Regions from separate parts of the Streptomyces sp. NPDC093071 genome, predicted to be linked through region 1. Evidence: riboswitches for the same ligand, from Rfam matches in the RefSeq annotation. Region 1 holds a riboswitch; each other region holds the start of a gene.
The links. Region 1 has a riboswitch for cobalamin ahead of metE (5-methyltetrahydropteroyltriglutamate--homocysteine S-methyltransferase). Riboswitches for the same ligand answer to the same signal wherever they lie in the genome.
Positions count from the first base shown of each region.

Region 2: another riboswitch for cobalamin. It lies ahead of ACIQD7_RS07555 (CoA-acylating methylmalonate-semialdehyde dehydrogenase); the one in region 1 lies ahead of metE (5-methyltetrahydropteroyltriglutamate--homocysteine S-methyltransferase).
Region 3: another riboswitch for cobalamin. It lies ahead of ACIQD7_RS27415 (ribonucleoside-diphosphate reductase subunit alpha); the one in region 1 lies ahead of metE (5-methyltetrahydropteroyltriglutamate--homocysteine S-methyltransferase).

Region 1 covers NZ_JBIVPH010000001.1:794,145-797,995, reverse strand. Annotated here, with positions in the region: gene metE (5-methyltetrahydropteroyltriglutamate--homocysteine S-methyltransferase) at 1-1,672, opposite strand, end outside; cobalamin riboswitch at 1,859-2,008, opposite strand; gene ACIQD7_RS03280 (3-hydroxybutyryl-CoA dehydrogenase) at 2,342-3,229, opposite strand; gene aceB (malate synthase A) at 3,226-3,851, opposite strand, start outside.
Region 2 covers NZ_JBIVPH010000002.1:379,602-383,452, forward strand. Annotated here, with positions in the region: gene ACIQD7_RS07540 (ECF transporter S component) at 1-216, shown strand, start outside; gene ACIQD7_RS07545 (DUF4430 domain-containing protein) at 250-738, shown strand; partial or broken gene ACIQD7_RS07550 (short-chain fatty acyl-CoA regulator family protein) at 703-1,458, opposite strand; cobalamin riboswitch at 1,539-1,724, shown strand; gene ACIQD7_RS07555 (CoA-acylating methylmalonate-semialdehyde dehydrogenase) at 1,935-3,434, shown strand; gene ACIQD7_RS07560 (acyl-CoA dehydrogenase family protein) at 3,452-3,851, shown strand, end outside.
Region 3 covers NZ_JBIVPH010000009.1:102,599-106,449, forward strand. Annotated here, with positions in the region: gene mctP (monocarboxylate uptake permease MctP) at 1-885, shown strand, start outside; gene ACIQD7_RS27410 (GNAT family N-acetyltransferase) at 965-1,474, shown strand; cobalamin riboswitch at 1,524-1,664, shown strand; gene ACIQD7_RS27415 (ribonucleoside-diphosphate reductase subunit alpha) at 1,796-3,851, shown strand, end outside.

The DNA.
Region 1 (3,851 bases):
GGGACTGGGCGTAGGAGGTCCAGCGCACCGTCATCGGCTCGGGCCGCGAGATGTCCCCGGCGAGGACCGGCGGACGGACGTAGCGGGTGCCGTACGACTGGACCCAGCCGTGCCGGGTGGCGAGGTAGCCGTCGAGCCGCTCGGCGAAGTACTGCACCATGTCGTTGCGCTCGGGCTCGCCGTGCACCAGGACGTCGACCCCGGTCTTCTCCTGGTACGAGACCACCTCCCGGATCTCGGTCCGGATGCGCTCCTCGTACCCGGCCGCGTCGATCCGGCCCGCCCGCAGGTCGGCGCGTGCCGTGCGGAGCTCGTCGGTCTGCGGGAAGGAGCCGATGGTGGTGGTCGGGAGCAGCGGCAGGCCCAGGCGGGCGCGCTGGGCGGCGGCCCGCTCGGCGTACGGCCGCGAGCGCCGGGAGTCGGTGTCGGTGACGGCCTCGGTGCGGGCCCGCACGGCCGGGTTCCGGGTGAGGGGGGAGTTCGCGCGGGAGGCGAGGGCGGCGCGGTTGGCGGCCAGCTCGCCCGCGATGGCGTGGGTGCCCCGGGACAGGCCCTCGGCCAGCGTCGTGATCTCGATGGTCTTCTGCTTCGCGAAGGAGAGCCAGCGCAGGATCTGCGGGTCGACGTCCTTCTCGGCCGCGGCGTCGAGCGGCACGTGGAGCAGGGAGCAGGAGGTGGAGACGTCGACCCGGTCGGCGAGGCCGAGCAGGGTGCCGAGGACGGCCAGGGACTTCTCCAGGTCGTTGACCCAGATGTTGCGTCCGTCGACCACCCCGGCGACGAGCCGCTTGCCGGGCAGGCCGCCGACGGCGGCCAGGGCGTCCAGGTTGGCCGCCGCCGGGCCGGTGAAGTCGAGCGCGAGGCCCTCGACCGGGGCCTTGGCCAGGACGGGCAGGGCGTCGCCGAGCCGGTCGAAGTACGAGGCGACGAGCAGCTTCGGCCGGTCGGTGAGCGCGCCGAGGTCGCGGTAGGCGCGCGCGGCGGCGTTCAGGTCGGCCGGGGTCCGGTCCTGCACCAGCGCGGGCTCGTCGAGCTGCACCCACGCGGCACCGGCCGCCCTCAGGTCGGCGAGGACCTCCGCGTACACCGGCAGGAGCCGGTCGAGCAGGGTCAGCGGGTCGAAGTCGGCCGCCACGCCCGGCGCGGGCTTGGCGAGCAGCAGGTAGGTGACGGGCCCGACCAGGACCGGGCGGGCGGTCAGCCCCAGGGCGAGGGCCTCCTCCAGCTCCGCGACCTGCTTGGCGGAGTCGGCGGTGAAGACGGTGTCGGGGCCCAGCTCCGGCACCAGGTAGTGGTAGTTGGTGTCGAACCACTTCGTCATCTCCAGCGGGGCGACGTCCTGCGTGCCGCGCGCCATGGCGAAGTAGCCGTCCAGGGCGTCGGCCGCGACGGCCTCGCGGTGCCGCGCGGGGATCGCGCCCACCATGACGGTGGTGTCCAGGACGTGGTCGTAGTACGAGAAGTCGCCGGTCGGCACCTCGTGGACGCCGCCCTCGGCCAGCTGCTTCCAGTTCGTTCGGCGCAGTTCGGCGGCGGTGGACCGGAGGGCGTCGGCGGTGACGCGGCCCTTCCAGTAGCCCTCGATCGCCTTCTTCAGCTCCCGGTCACGGCCCTGACGGGGGTAGCCGTACACGGTGGCCCGTGCTGCCGCGGCTGCGGACTTCGTGGTCACGGAGATCTCCTTCGCGAGATGAATCCCTGAGGTCCCGGCGACGGGACGGGGGCGCGAAGGGGCGACGGACCGGGCGGTACGGGCACGCGCGGCGGGGCGCGGTCGTCCGCCTGGTATGTGCGCCGACCCGCCCTCGAGGTCACCGGGATGTCCGCGCGCGGAATCGTCCGCGTGCGGGCAACGGGCAGGTCTTCGGACTCGCGGGCACGTCCTCACGAGGAGGTGTTCCTACTGGCCGTCGCTTCCCAGACCCGTCCCGGGCCCAGTGCGTATGACGGCGGTCGTTCCCGCTCACCGCTGCGGGGCAGTCCCGGATTCCCACCGGGTTCCCTCTTACGACGCATCCCGCCTGGCGGACGGGGCGAACCAGCTGCCGGGCCAGCCTACGGGGTCCGTTCCGGGACCGGGGACGGGTATCTCGCCATTCGGACGAGAAGGTGAGACGGACGGGTGAACGGGCGGGGTGGGCGTATGGGCGTACGGGCCTGGGTGGGCGTACGGGCATACGGGCACGGCGGGCATACGGGCACGGGTGTGCGTACGGGCCCGGCGGCACGGCAGCGGGGCCGGGGACGGCACCACCCGTCCCCGGCCCCTCGCCGTACCGCCGCCGGGTCCTCTCTCGGGACCCTCCACCGGATCCCTCCCCGGCGGCGGGTGCCGGCCCCCTCAGGCCGGCCGTCCGGGCGTCTCCGCCCGGTCGTACGTGTGGAACCCCCGGCCGGTCTTCCGGCCGAGCAGCCCCGCCTCCACCATCCGCAGGAGCAGCGGGGGAGGGGCGTACAGGGGCTCCTTGAACTCCTCGTACAGCGAGTCCGCGATGGAGGCGACCGTGTCGAGCCCGATCAGGTCCGCGAGCCGCAGCGGCCCCATCGGGTGGGCGCAGCCCAGCTCCATGCCCCGGTCGACGTCCGTGGTGGACGCGAAGCCCGACTCCGTCATCCGGATCGCGGACAACAGGTACGGGACGAGCAGGGCGTTGACGACGAACCCGGCCCGGTCGCGGGAGCCGATGGCGGTCTTGCCCAGGGTCCCGGTCGCGAAGGACGTCACCGCGGCCGCCGTCTCCGCCGAGGTGTGGAGGGTCGTGACGATCTCCACGAGCGGCAGCACGGGCACGGGGTTGAAGAAGTGCAGCCCCACGACCCGGTCGGCGTGCTCGGTGGCCATGGCGAGCCGCATGACCGGCAGGGACGAGGTGTTGGTGGCGAGGACCGCCGCCGGATCGGTGACGATCTTGTCGAGCGCGGCGAACACCCCGGTCTTGACGGCGGGGTCCTCGACGACCGCCTCGACGACGAGCTGCCGGTCCGCGAGGTCGGACAGTTCGGCGGTGGCCGTGATCCGGGCGAGCGCCGCCTCGGCGGAGGGGCGGTCCAGCTTGCCGCGCTGGACGGCCCGTTCGAGGGAGACGGCGACGCGCTCGCGCGCGGCCCGCGCTGCCCTGCCGTCCGCCTCGCAGATCACGGTGGAGAGCCCGGCCCGCGCGCACACCTCGGCGATGCCCGCGCCCATCTGGCCGCCGCCCACGACGCCCACGCGCCGGATGCCGCTCACGCCGGCACCTCGGTGGCCGTGACGGTCCGGACGAGGTGGCGCGAGTACGCCTCCGGGGTGAAGAAGAGCGGCAGTTCGGCGGCGAGCGCGGTGCTCTCGAAGAGCTCCCGCACCTCGTCGAGCGCCGCCCACGGGAACTCGGCGCCGAGCGCGTCCAGTTCCCGATCGAGCAGCTCCAGGACGGTGTCGCGCTCCAGGACCCGGCGCCGGAGCCACTGCCAGATCTGGACGCGGGCGATCTCGGCGGTCGCGGCGTCCTCCACCAGGCCGTCCAGGGCGACGGAGCCCCGGCCCCGGATCCAGGTGTCGTAGTAGCGGAGCACCACGGCGATGTTGGTGCGGACCCCCTCCTCGGTCGGCGGGCCGCCGATCCGCCGCACCGCGAGCAGGTCCCCGGCGGTCACCCGCACGTCCTCGCGGCTCCGGTCGAGCTGGTGCGGGCGCTCCCCGAGCACCCCGTCGAAGGCCTCGCGGCAGACCTCCACCAGACCGGGGTGGGCCACCCACGACCCGTCGAAGCCGTCCTCGGCCTCCCGCTCCTTGTCCAGGCGGACCGTGGCGAGCACGGCCTCGCGCGCGGCCGGGTCCTCGGCGGGGACCTGGGCGGCCATCGCGCCGATGG
Region 2 (3,851 bases), on a different contig from region 1:
TACCTGCCGGGGCTGCCGTTCACCGAGCAGTTCCAGCGCTATCTGGCGTTCGACCTGGCGACCTCGCTCGGGTGGGACACCGGTCGGGCCGTCACCAACTTCGTCTGCGTGACCCTGGCCGGCCCCGCCGTCCTCACCGTCTTCCGCCGCGCCGCCCGCAAGGCCCGTTTCCAGGCTCCGGTCCGCTTCGCGGGCCGGGGCGACGCGACCGGCTGATTCCCGCTCCATCCCTTCACCGAGAGGAAATCCGTGCGCCAGACCCTGCTACGCCGTGCCGCCGTGACCACCGCGGCCCTCGGCCTCGCCCTCACCACCGCCCCGGCCGCCCAGGCCCACTCCCCCGCCGCGTTCACGAACGCGCCGGTGCGGGTGACCGTCACCGTCCAGGGCCCGGACGGGCTGCTCTTCAAGAAGAAGATCTTCACGTGGGGCCACGACGTCACCACGGCGACCGGCGGCACCCACAAGTGCGACGGCACCAACGGCGGCGCCCACGCCACGAAGGTCCCGACGCCGACGGCCGCCCTGGACCACGCGGCGAAGCGCAACTCCTTCTCGTGGGACGGCACCTGGTACGCGTCCTTCGACGACTACGCGGTGGAGACCGTCAAGGGCGTGAGCGGCGGCGGCTCCGCGTACTGGAACATCTCGGTCAACGGGGTGTCGACGCCGGTCGGCGGCTGCCAGTTCGAGATCGAGAACGGGGACCAGGTGACGTTCACCTGGACGTCCTTCTGACGTTCGCCCTCCCCCGGGGGCCGGCACCGGTGCCGGCCTCCGGGGTCGTCCGTCAGCCGTCCGTGACCAGCGGATAGGGCACGTGGGCGCGCCGGCCGGGGTGGCGGCGCGCGGGTCGTCGAGCGCCACGCCCTCCGCGTAGACGAGCCGGTGGGCGTGGCGGAGTTCGCAGCCGAGGGCGACGGCGAACTCGGCCCGTGCGGCACGGTGTCCGTGGCCGCCCCTGTGGACGGTGCGGGCGACCCGGAAGAACCGCTTGCCGTCGGGCATCTCGGCGACCTGAGTGAGGATGCGGCCGGGCGAGGAGAACGCCTCGTACACCGTCCACAGCGGGCAGGTGCCGCCGAGCCGGGAGAAGTGGAAGTCGGTGGCGGACTGGCGTTTGGAGATGTCGCCGGCGCGGTCCACGCGCAGGAACGAGAAGGGCACGCCCCGGTGGCCGGGCCGCTGGAGCAGCTCCACGTCGTAGCGGACGCCTTCGGCGGCGTCGCGGAAGGCCGTGTACGGCAGGAGCAGCGCGCCCGCGAAGTAGGTGGCGAGTCCGATGCGGGCGAGGCCGGTGGCCCGTGCGGAGGAGAACGCGGCCGGGCGGATCGCCTCGTCGATCGGGTCGCCCCGTTCGAGCAGGGCGAGCTGGGTGGCGAGCCGGAAGGCGCGCTGTCCGTCGCTGAGCCAGGGCGACAGGAACAGCAGGCCCCGGGCGGCGTCGTGGTGGTGGCCGCCGACCACCGCCGCCGGCGCGGGCCGACTCCGGTCCGACACGCGCCATCGGCGGGATGAGGGGGTGGACTTACTAGGACGTCCAACTATATGTTCGTGGCACAAGGTCCGCGGTGCAGGGAAGCCGGTGTGAATCCGGCACGGTCCCGCCACTGTGACCGGGGAGCGTGCCGCCGTCCACACGTCACTGACGAGGTCTGTCGGGAAGACGGGCGGCACGCGGAGATCCGGGAGTCAGGATACCGGCCGCGGAACGTTCCGTGTTGTCCACGAGGATGGAGCAGACACGCATGGCACCGGTCCGTACCCACGACCCTGGTGATCCGGCGGAGCGAGCGGCGACCCCCGCTCTCACCTAGCTCTTCGGCGGCCCCGCGCCGCCCCGTCCCACGGCGTTCCCCCTCGGCGCACCCACCCGGTGCGACCGGCGGTCCGCCGTGCCATCCCCGGATCCGACCTGACGAGAGCAGGCCCCCATGGTCCGTGAACTCACCCATTTCATCGGCGGCAAGCACACCGCCGGCACGTCGGGCCTCTTCGGCGACGTGTACGACCCCAACACCGGCACCGTCCGGGCCCGCGTCCCGCTCGCGGGCCGTGCCGACACCGAGCACGCGATCGCGGACGCGGTCGCCGCCCAGCGCGAGTGGGGCGCGTGGAACCCGCAGCGGCGGGCCCGCGTGCTGCTGCGGTTCCTCCAGCTCGTCGAGGACGAACGCGACGCGCTGGCGCGGCTGTTGTCGGCCGAGCACGGCAAGACCGTCGCAGACGCGCACGGCGACCTGCAACGCGGCCTGGAGGTCGTGGAGTTCGCCGCGGGCATCCCCCACCTGCTCAAGGGGGAGTTCACCGACAACGCCGGAACGGGCATCGACGTGCACTCCCTGCGCAGCCCGCTCGGCGTCGTCGCCGGCATCACCCCGTTCAACTTCCCCGCGATGATTCCGCTGTGGCAGGCCGCGCCCGCCCTGGCCTGCGGGAACGCCTTCGTCCTCAAGCCGTCCGAACGCGATCCCTCCGTGCCGCTGCGGCTCGCGGAGCTGTTCCTGGAGGCGGGGCTCCCGGCCGGTGTCCTCAACGTCGTCAACGGCGGCGAGGAGGCCGTCACCACCCTCCTCGAAGACCCCAGGGTGCAGGCCCTCGGCTTCGTCGGGTCCACCCCGATCGCCGCGCACATCTACGCGACGGCCGCCGCCCACGGCAAGCGCGCCCAGTGCTTCGGCGGCGCCAAGAACCACATGATCGTGATGCCCGACGCCGACCTCGACCAGGCCGTCGACGCCCTGGTGGGGGCCGGTTACGGCTCGGCGGGCGAGCGCTGCATGGCGATCTCCGTCGCCGTGCCGGTCGGCGAGGAGACCGCCGACCGGCTGGTGGCCGCGCTCAAGGAGCGCGTCGCCGCCCTCCGGATCGGCCGCTCCGACGACCCGGAGGCCGACTTCGGGCCGCTGGTGAGCCGGGACGCCCTGGAGCGGGTCACCCGCTACGTCGACATCGGCGTGGAGGAGGGGGCCGAACTCGTCGTCGACGGACGCGGCTTCACCCTCCCCGGCCACGAGGACGGCTTCTTCGCGGGGGCCACGCTCTTCGACCGGGTCACCCCGGAGATGCGCATCCACCGCGAGGAGATCTTCGGCCCGGTGCTGTGCGTTGTGCGCGCCGCCGACTTCGAGGAGGCGCTGCGGCTGCCCAGCGAGCACGCTTACGGGAACGGCGTCGCCGTCTTCACCCGGGACGGCGACACCGCCCGCGAGTTCGCGCGCCGGGTCGACACCGGCATGGTCGGCGTCAACGTGCCGATCCCGGTCCCGGTGGCGTACCACACCTTCGGCGGCTGGAAGGCGTCCGGGTTCGGCTACCTGAACCAGCACGGGCCGGACTCGATCCGCTTCTACACCCGCACCAAGACCGTCACCTCGCGCTGGCCCTCCGGGGTCAAGGAGGGCGCGAGCTTCACCATGCCGACGATGGGGTGAGCGGAGTGTCCACCACCATGCTCACGAAGGACCAGCTCGCCCTGGCGGAGGTCACCCTCGACTTCGCGCAGGAGCAGCTGAGCCCGCACGCCGTCGCCTGGGACCGGGACAAGCACTTCCCGGTCGACGTCCTGCGCAGGGCCGCCGAGCTCGGCCTCGGGGGCGTCTACGTCCGCGAGGAGCACGGCGGTTCCGGTCTCGGCCGGGTCGACGGCGTCCTCGTCTTCGAGTCCCTGGCCACCGGCTGCCCCTCCATCGCCGGATACCTCTCCATCCACAACATGGTCGCCTGGATGATCGACCGGTACGGCGACGACGCCCAGCGCGGGCGGTGGCTCCCGGACCTGTGCTCGGCCCGCAGGCTCGGCAGCTACTGCCTGACCGAGCCGGGCGCCGGGTCCGACGCCGCCGCGCTGC
Region 3 (3,851 bases), on a different contig from region 1:
CTCGTGCCCGGCGAGGCCGGCCAGTGGACGTACGCGACCCTGGCCCTCGGCTCGGCGCTCGCGCTCTTCATGTACCCGCACTCCATCACGGCGACGCTGTCGTCCCGGAGCCGCGAGGTCATCCGCCGCAACACCACGATCCTGCCGCTGTACTCCCTGATGCTGGGCCTGCTCGCGCTGCTGGGCTTCATGGCGATCGCCGCCGGGATCCAGGTGAAGAACGGCCAGCTCGCCATCCCGCAGCTCTTCGAGACCATGTTCCCGGACTGGTTCGCGGGCGTCGCGTTCGCCGCGATCGGCATCGGCGCGCTCGTCCCGGCCGCGATCATGTCGATCGCCGCCGCCAACCTCTTCACCAGGAACATTTACAAGGACTTCATCAAGAAGGACGCGACCCCGGCGCAGGAGACCAAGGTCTCCAAGATCGTCTCGCTCCTGGTGAAGGTCGGCGCCCTGGCCTTCGTCCTCACCATGGACAAGACGGTCGCGATCAACTTCCAGCTGCTCGGCGGCATCTGGATCCTGCAGACCTTCCCGGCGCTGGTCGGCGGCCTGTTCACCCGCTGGTTCCACCGCTGGGCGCTGCTCGCCGGCTGGGCCGTCGGCATGGTCTACGGCACGGCCGCCGCGTACGGCGTCGCCAGCCCGACCCAGAAGCACTTCGGCGGCTCCTCCGCCGAGATCCCGGGCATCGGCGAGATCGGCTACATCGGCCTCACCGCCTTCGTGCTCAACGTCCTGGTCACCGTCGTCCTCACCTTCGTCCTCAAGGCCGTCAAGGCCCCCGAGGGCATCGACGAGACCTCCCCGTCGGACTACACGGCCGACGCCGGCGACCCGGGCGTGAAGACCGAGATGGAGAAGGTCACCGTCCCCACGCACTGACCCACCGGCGCCAAGGGCCCGGGACCTCCGCCAGGAGGCCCCGGGCCCCGTCGCGTTCCCGGCGGGCACACTTTCCCCCATGGACTTCACGATCAGGGCGGTACGGCCCGAGGAGTACGAGGTGCTCGGCGAGCTGACCGGGCGCACCTATCTGGACGACGGGCTGCTGGCGCACGGGGCGGACGACTCCTACCTGGCGGTGCTGCGGGACACGGCGCGGCGGGCCCGCGAGAGCGAGGTCCTCGTCGCGGAGGACACCGGGGACGCGGCGGGGCGGATCGTCGGCGGGGTGACCTTCGCCCCCGGCGGCACCCCATGGGCCGACATCGCCGTGGCCGGGGAGGCCGAGTTCCGGATGCTCGCGGTCGCCCGGGAGGCCCGCGGCCGGGGCGTCGGGGAGGCACTCGTACGGGCCTGTGTCGACCGCGCGAGGGCCCTTCCGGGGTGTGCCAGGATCGTGCTCTCCACGGGCGCCGAGATGGTCGCGGCGCACCGGATCTACGAGCGCATGGGCTTCGTCCGCACCCCGCACCGGGACTGGGAGCCGATCCCCGATCACTCTCTGCGCACCTACTCCCTGGACTTCTGAACTCGCGTCACGTCCCAGGGGCGACACAACATGTGGGGGGTTCCGCGAGCGGCGCCCCCCACATGTATGCTCGTCCTCGCTGTCGACGCAGGGGAATCCGGCGCGAATCCGGAACTGTCCCGCAACGGTGTACTTCGTGCGGTTTCGTCCGGGGTGAGTCCGAACACCTGCCGACAGTGCGCCCGGTCCTTCCGTTCCGGGTGTCACAGACGTCCGGGCCTCGCGGAGTGGGCCGGTGGACGCGGTGCGTCGTGCGTGGACGCCCGCCCGTCCGCCCTTTCCCCCGCCGAGGCCCCGAGCCGAGCGAGGGAGAGCCCCCACGTGACCATCGCGCCCGCCGATCCGGCTTCGGCCGAGGCTTCCGCGGTCGAGAGCGACGGCCCCGGGACCGTACTGCTGCGGACCCTGACCGACCTCACCGCCGATCTCCCCGACACCGACCCCGGCCGGGTCGCCGCCGCCGCGCTCCGCGGCCGCAGCGCCGCCGCGGACGAGGCGGAGCTGCGCGAGCTGGCCACCGAGGCGGCCGCCGGCCTGATCGCCGAGGACCCGGCGTACTCCCGGCTCGCCGCCCGGCTCCTCACCATCACCATCGCGGACGAGGCCGCCTCCCAGGGCTCGGTGAACTTCTCCTCCTCGGTCGCCGTCGGCCACCGCGAGGGCCTGATCGCCGACCGCACCGCCGAGTTCGTCGCGCTGCACGCCGACCGCCTCGACGCCACGATCGACCGGGCCGGCGACGACCGCTTCGGCTACTTCGGCCTGCGCACCCTCTACTCGCGCTACCTGCTGCGCCACCCGATCACCCGCAAGGTGATCGAGACCCCGCAGCACTTCATGCTGCGCGTCGCCTGCGGCCTGGCCGAGGACGAGAGCGTCCGCGCGCTCGACGAGGTGGCCGCGCTGTACGGCCTGATGAGCCGCCTGGACTACCTGCCGTCCTCCCCCACGCTCTTCAACTCCGGCACCCGCCACCCGCAGATGTCCTCCTGCTACCTCCTGGACTCCCCGCAGGACGAGCTGGACTCCATCTACGACCGCTACCACCAGGTCGCGCGCCTCTCGAAGCACGCGGGCGGCATCGGCCTCTCGTACTCCCGCATCCGCGCCCGCGGTTCGCTGATCCGCGGCACCAACGGGCACTCCAACGGCATCGTGCCGTTCCTGAAGACCCTCGACGCCTCCGTCGCCGCCGTGAACCAGGGCGGCCGCCGCAAGGGCGCCGCCGCCGTCTACCTGGAGACCTGGCACGCGGACATCGAGGAGTTCCTGGAGCTCCGCGACAACACGGGCGAGGACCAGCGCCGCACGCACAACCTGAACCTGGCGCACTGGATCCCGGACGAGTTCATGCGCCGCGTGAACGCCGACGCCGAGTGGTCGCTGTTCTCCCCCTCGGACGTGCCCGAGCTGGTCGACCTGTGGGGCGAGGAGTTCGACGCCGCCTACCGCAAGGCCGAGGCGGCCGGCCTGGCCCGCAAGACGATGCCGGCCCGCGACCTGTACGGCCGGATGATGCGGACCCTGGCCCAGACCGGCAACGGCTGGATGACCTTCAAGGACGCCTCGAACCGGACGGCCAACCAGACCGCCGAGCCCGGCCACACCGTCCACTCCTCGAACCTCTGCACGGAGATCCTGGAGGTCACCGACGACGGCGAGACCGCGGTCTGCAACCTGGGCTCGGTCAACCTCGGCGCGTTCGTGGTCGGTTCGGACATCGACTGGGAGCGCCTGGACGCGACCGTCCGCACGGCCGTCACCTTCCTCGACCGGGTCGTCGACATCAACTTCTACCCGACCGAGCAGGCGGGCCGCTCCAACTCCCGCTGGCGTCCGGTCGGCCTGGGCGCCATGGGCCTCCAGGACGTCTTCTTCCAGCTGAAGCTGCCCTTCGACTCCCCCGAGGCGCGGGCGCTCTCCACCCGGATCGCCGAGCGGATCATGCTCGCCGCGTACGAGGCCTCCGCCGACCTCGCCGAGCGCAACGGCCCGCTCCCGGCCTGGGAGAAGACCCGCGCGGCCCGCGGCGTGCTGCACCCCGACCACTACGACGTCGAGCTGAACTGGCCGGAGCGCTGGTCCGCGCTGCGCGAGCGGATCGCCGCCGTCGGCATGCGCAACAGCCTCCTCCTCGCCATCGCGCCGACCGCGACGATCGCCTCGATCGCCGGCGTGTACGAGTGCATCGAGCCGCAGGTCTCCAACCTGTTCAAGCGCGAGACGCTGTCGGGCGAGTTCCTCCAGGTCAACTCGTACCTGGTGGACGAGCTGAAGAAGCTCGGCGTGTGGGACGCGCAGACCCGCGAGGCGCTGCGCGACTCCAACGGCTCGGTGCAGGGCTTCACCTGGGTCCCGGCCGAGGTGCGCGACCTGT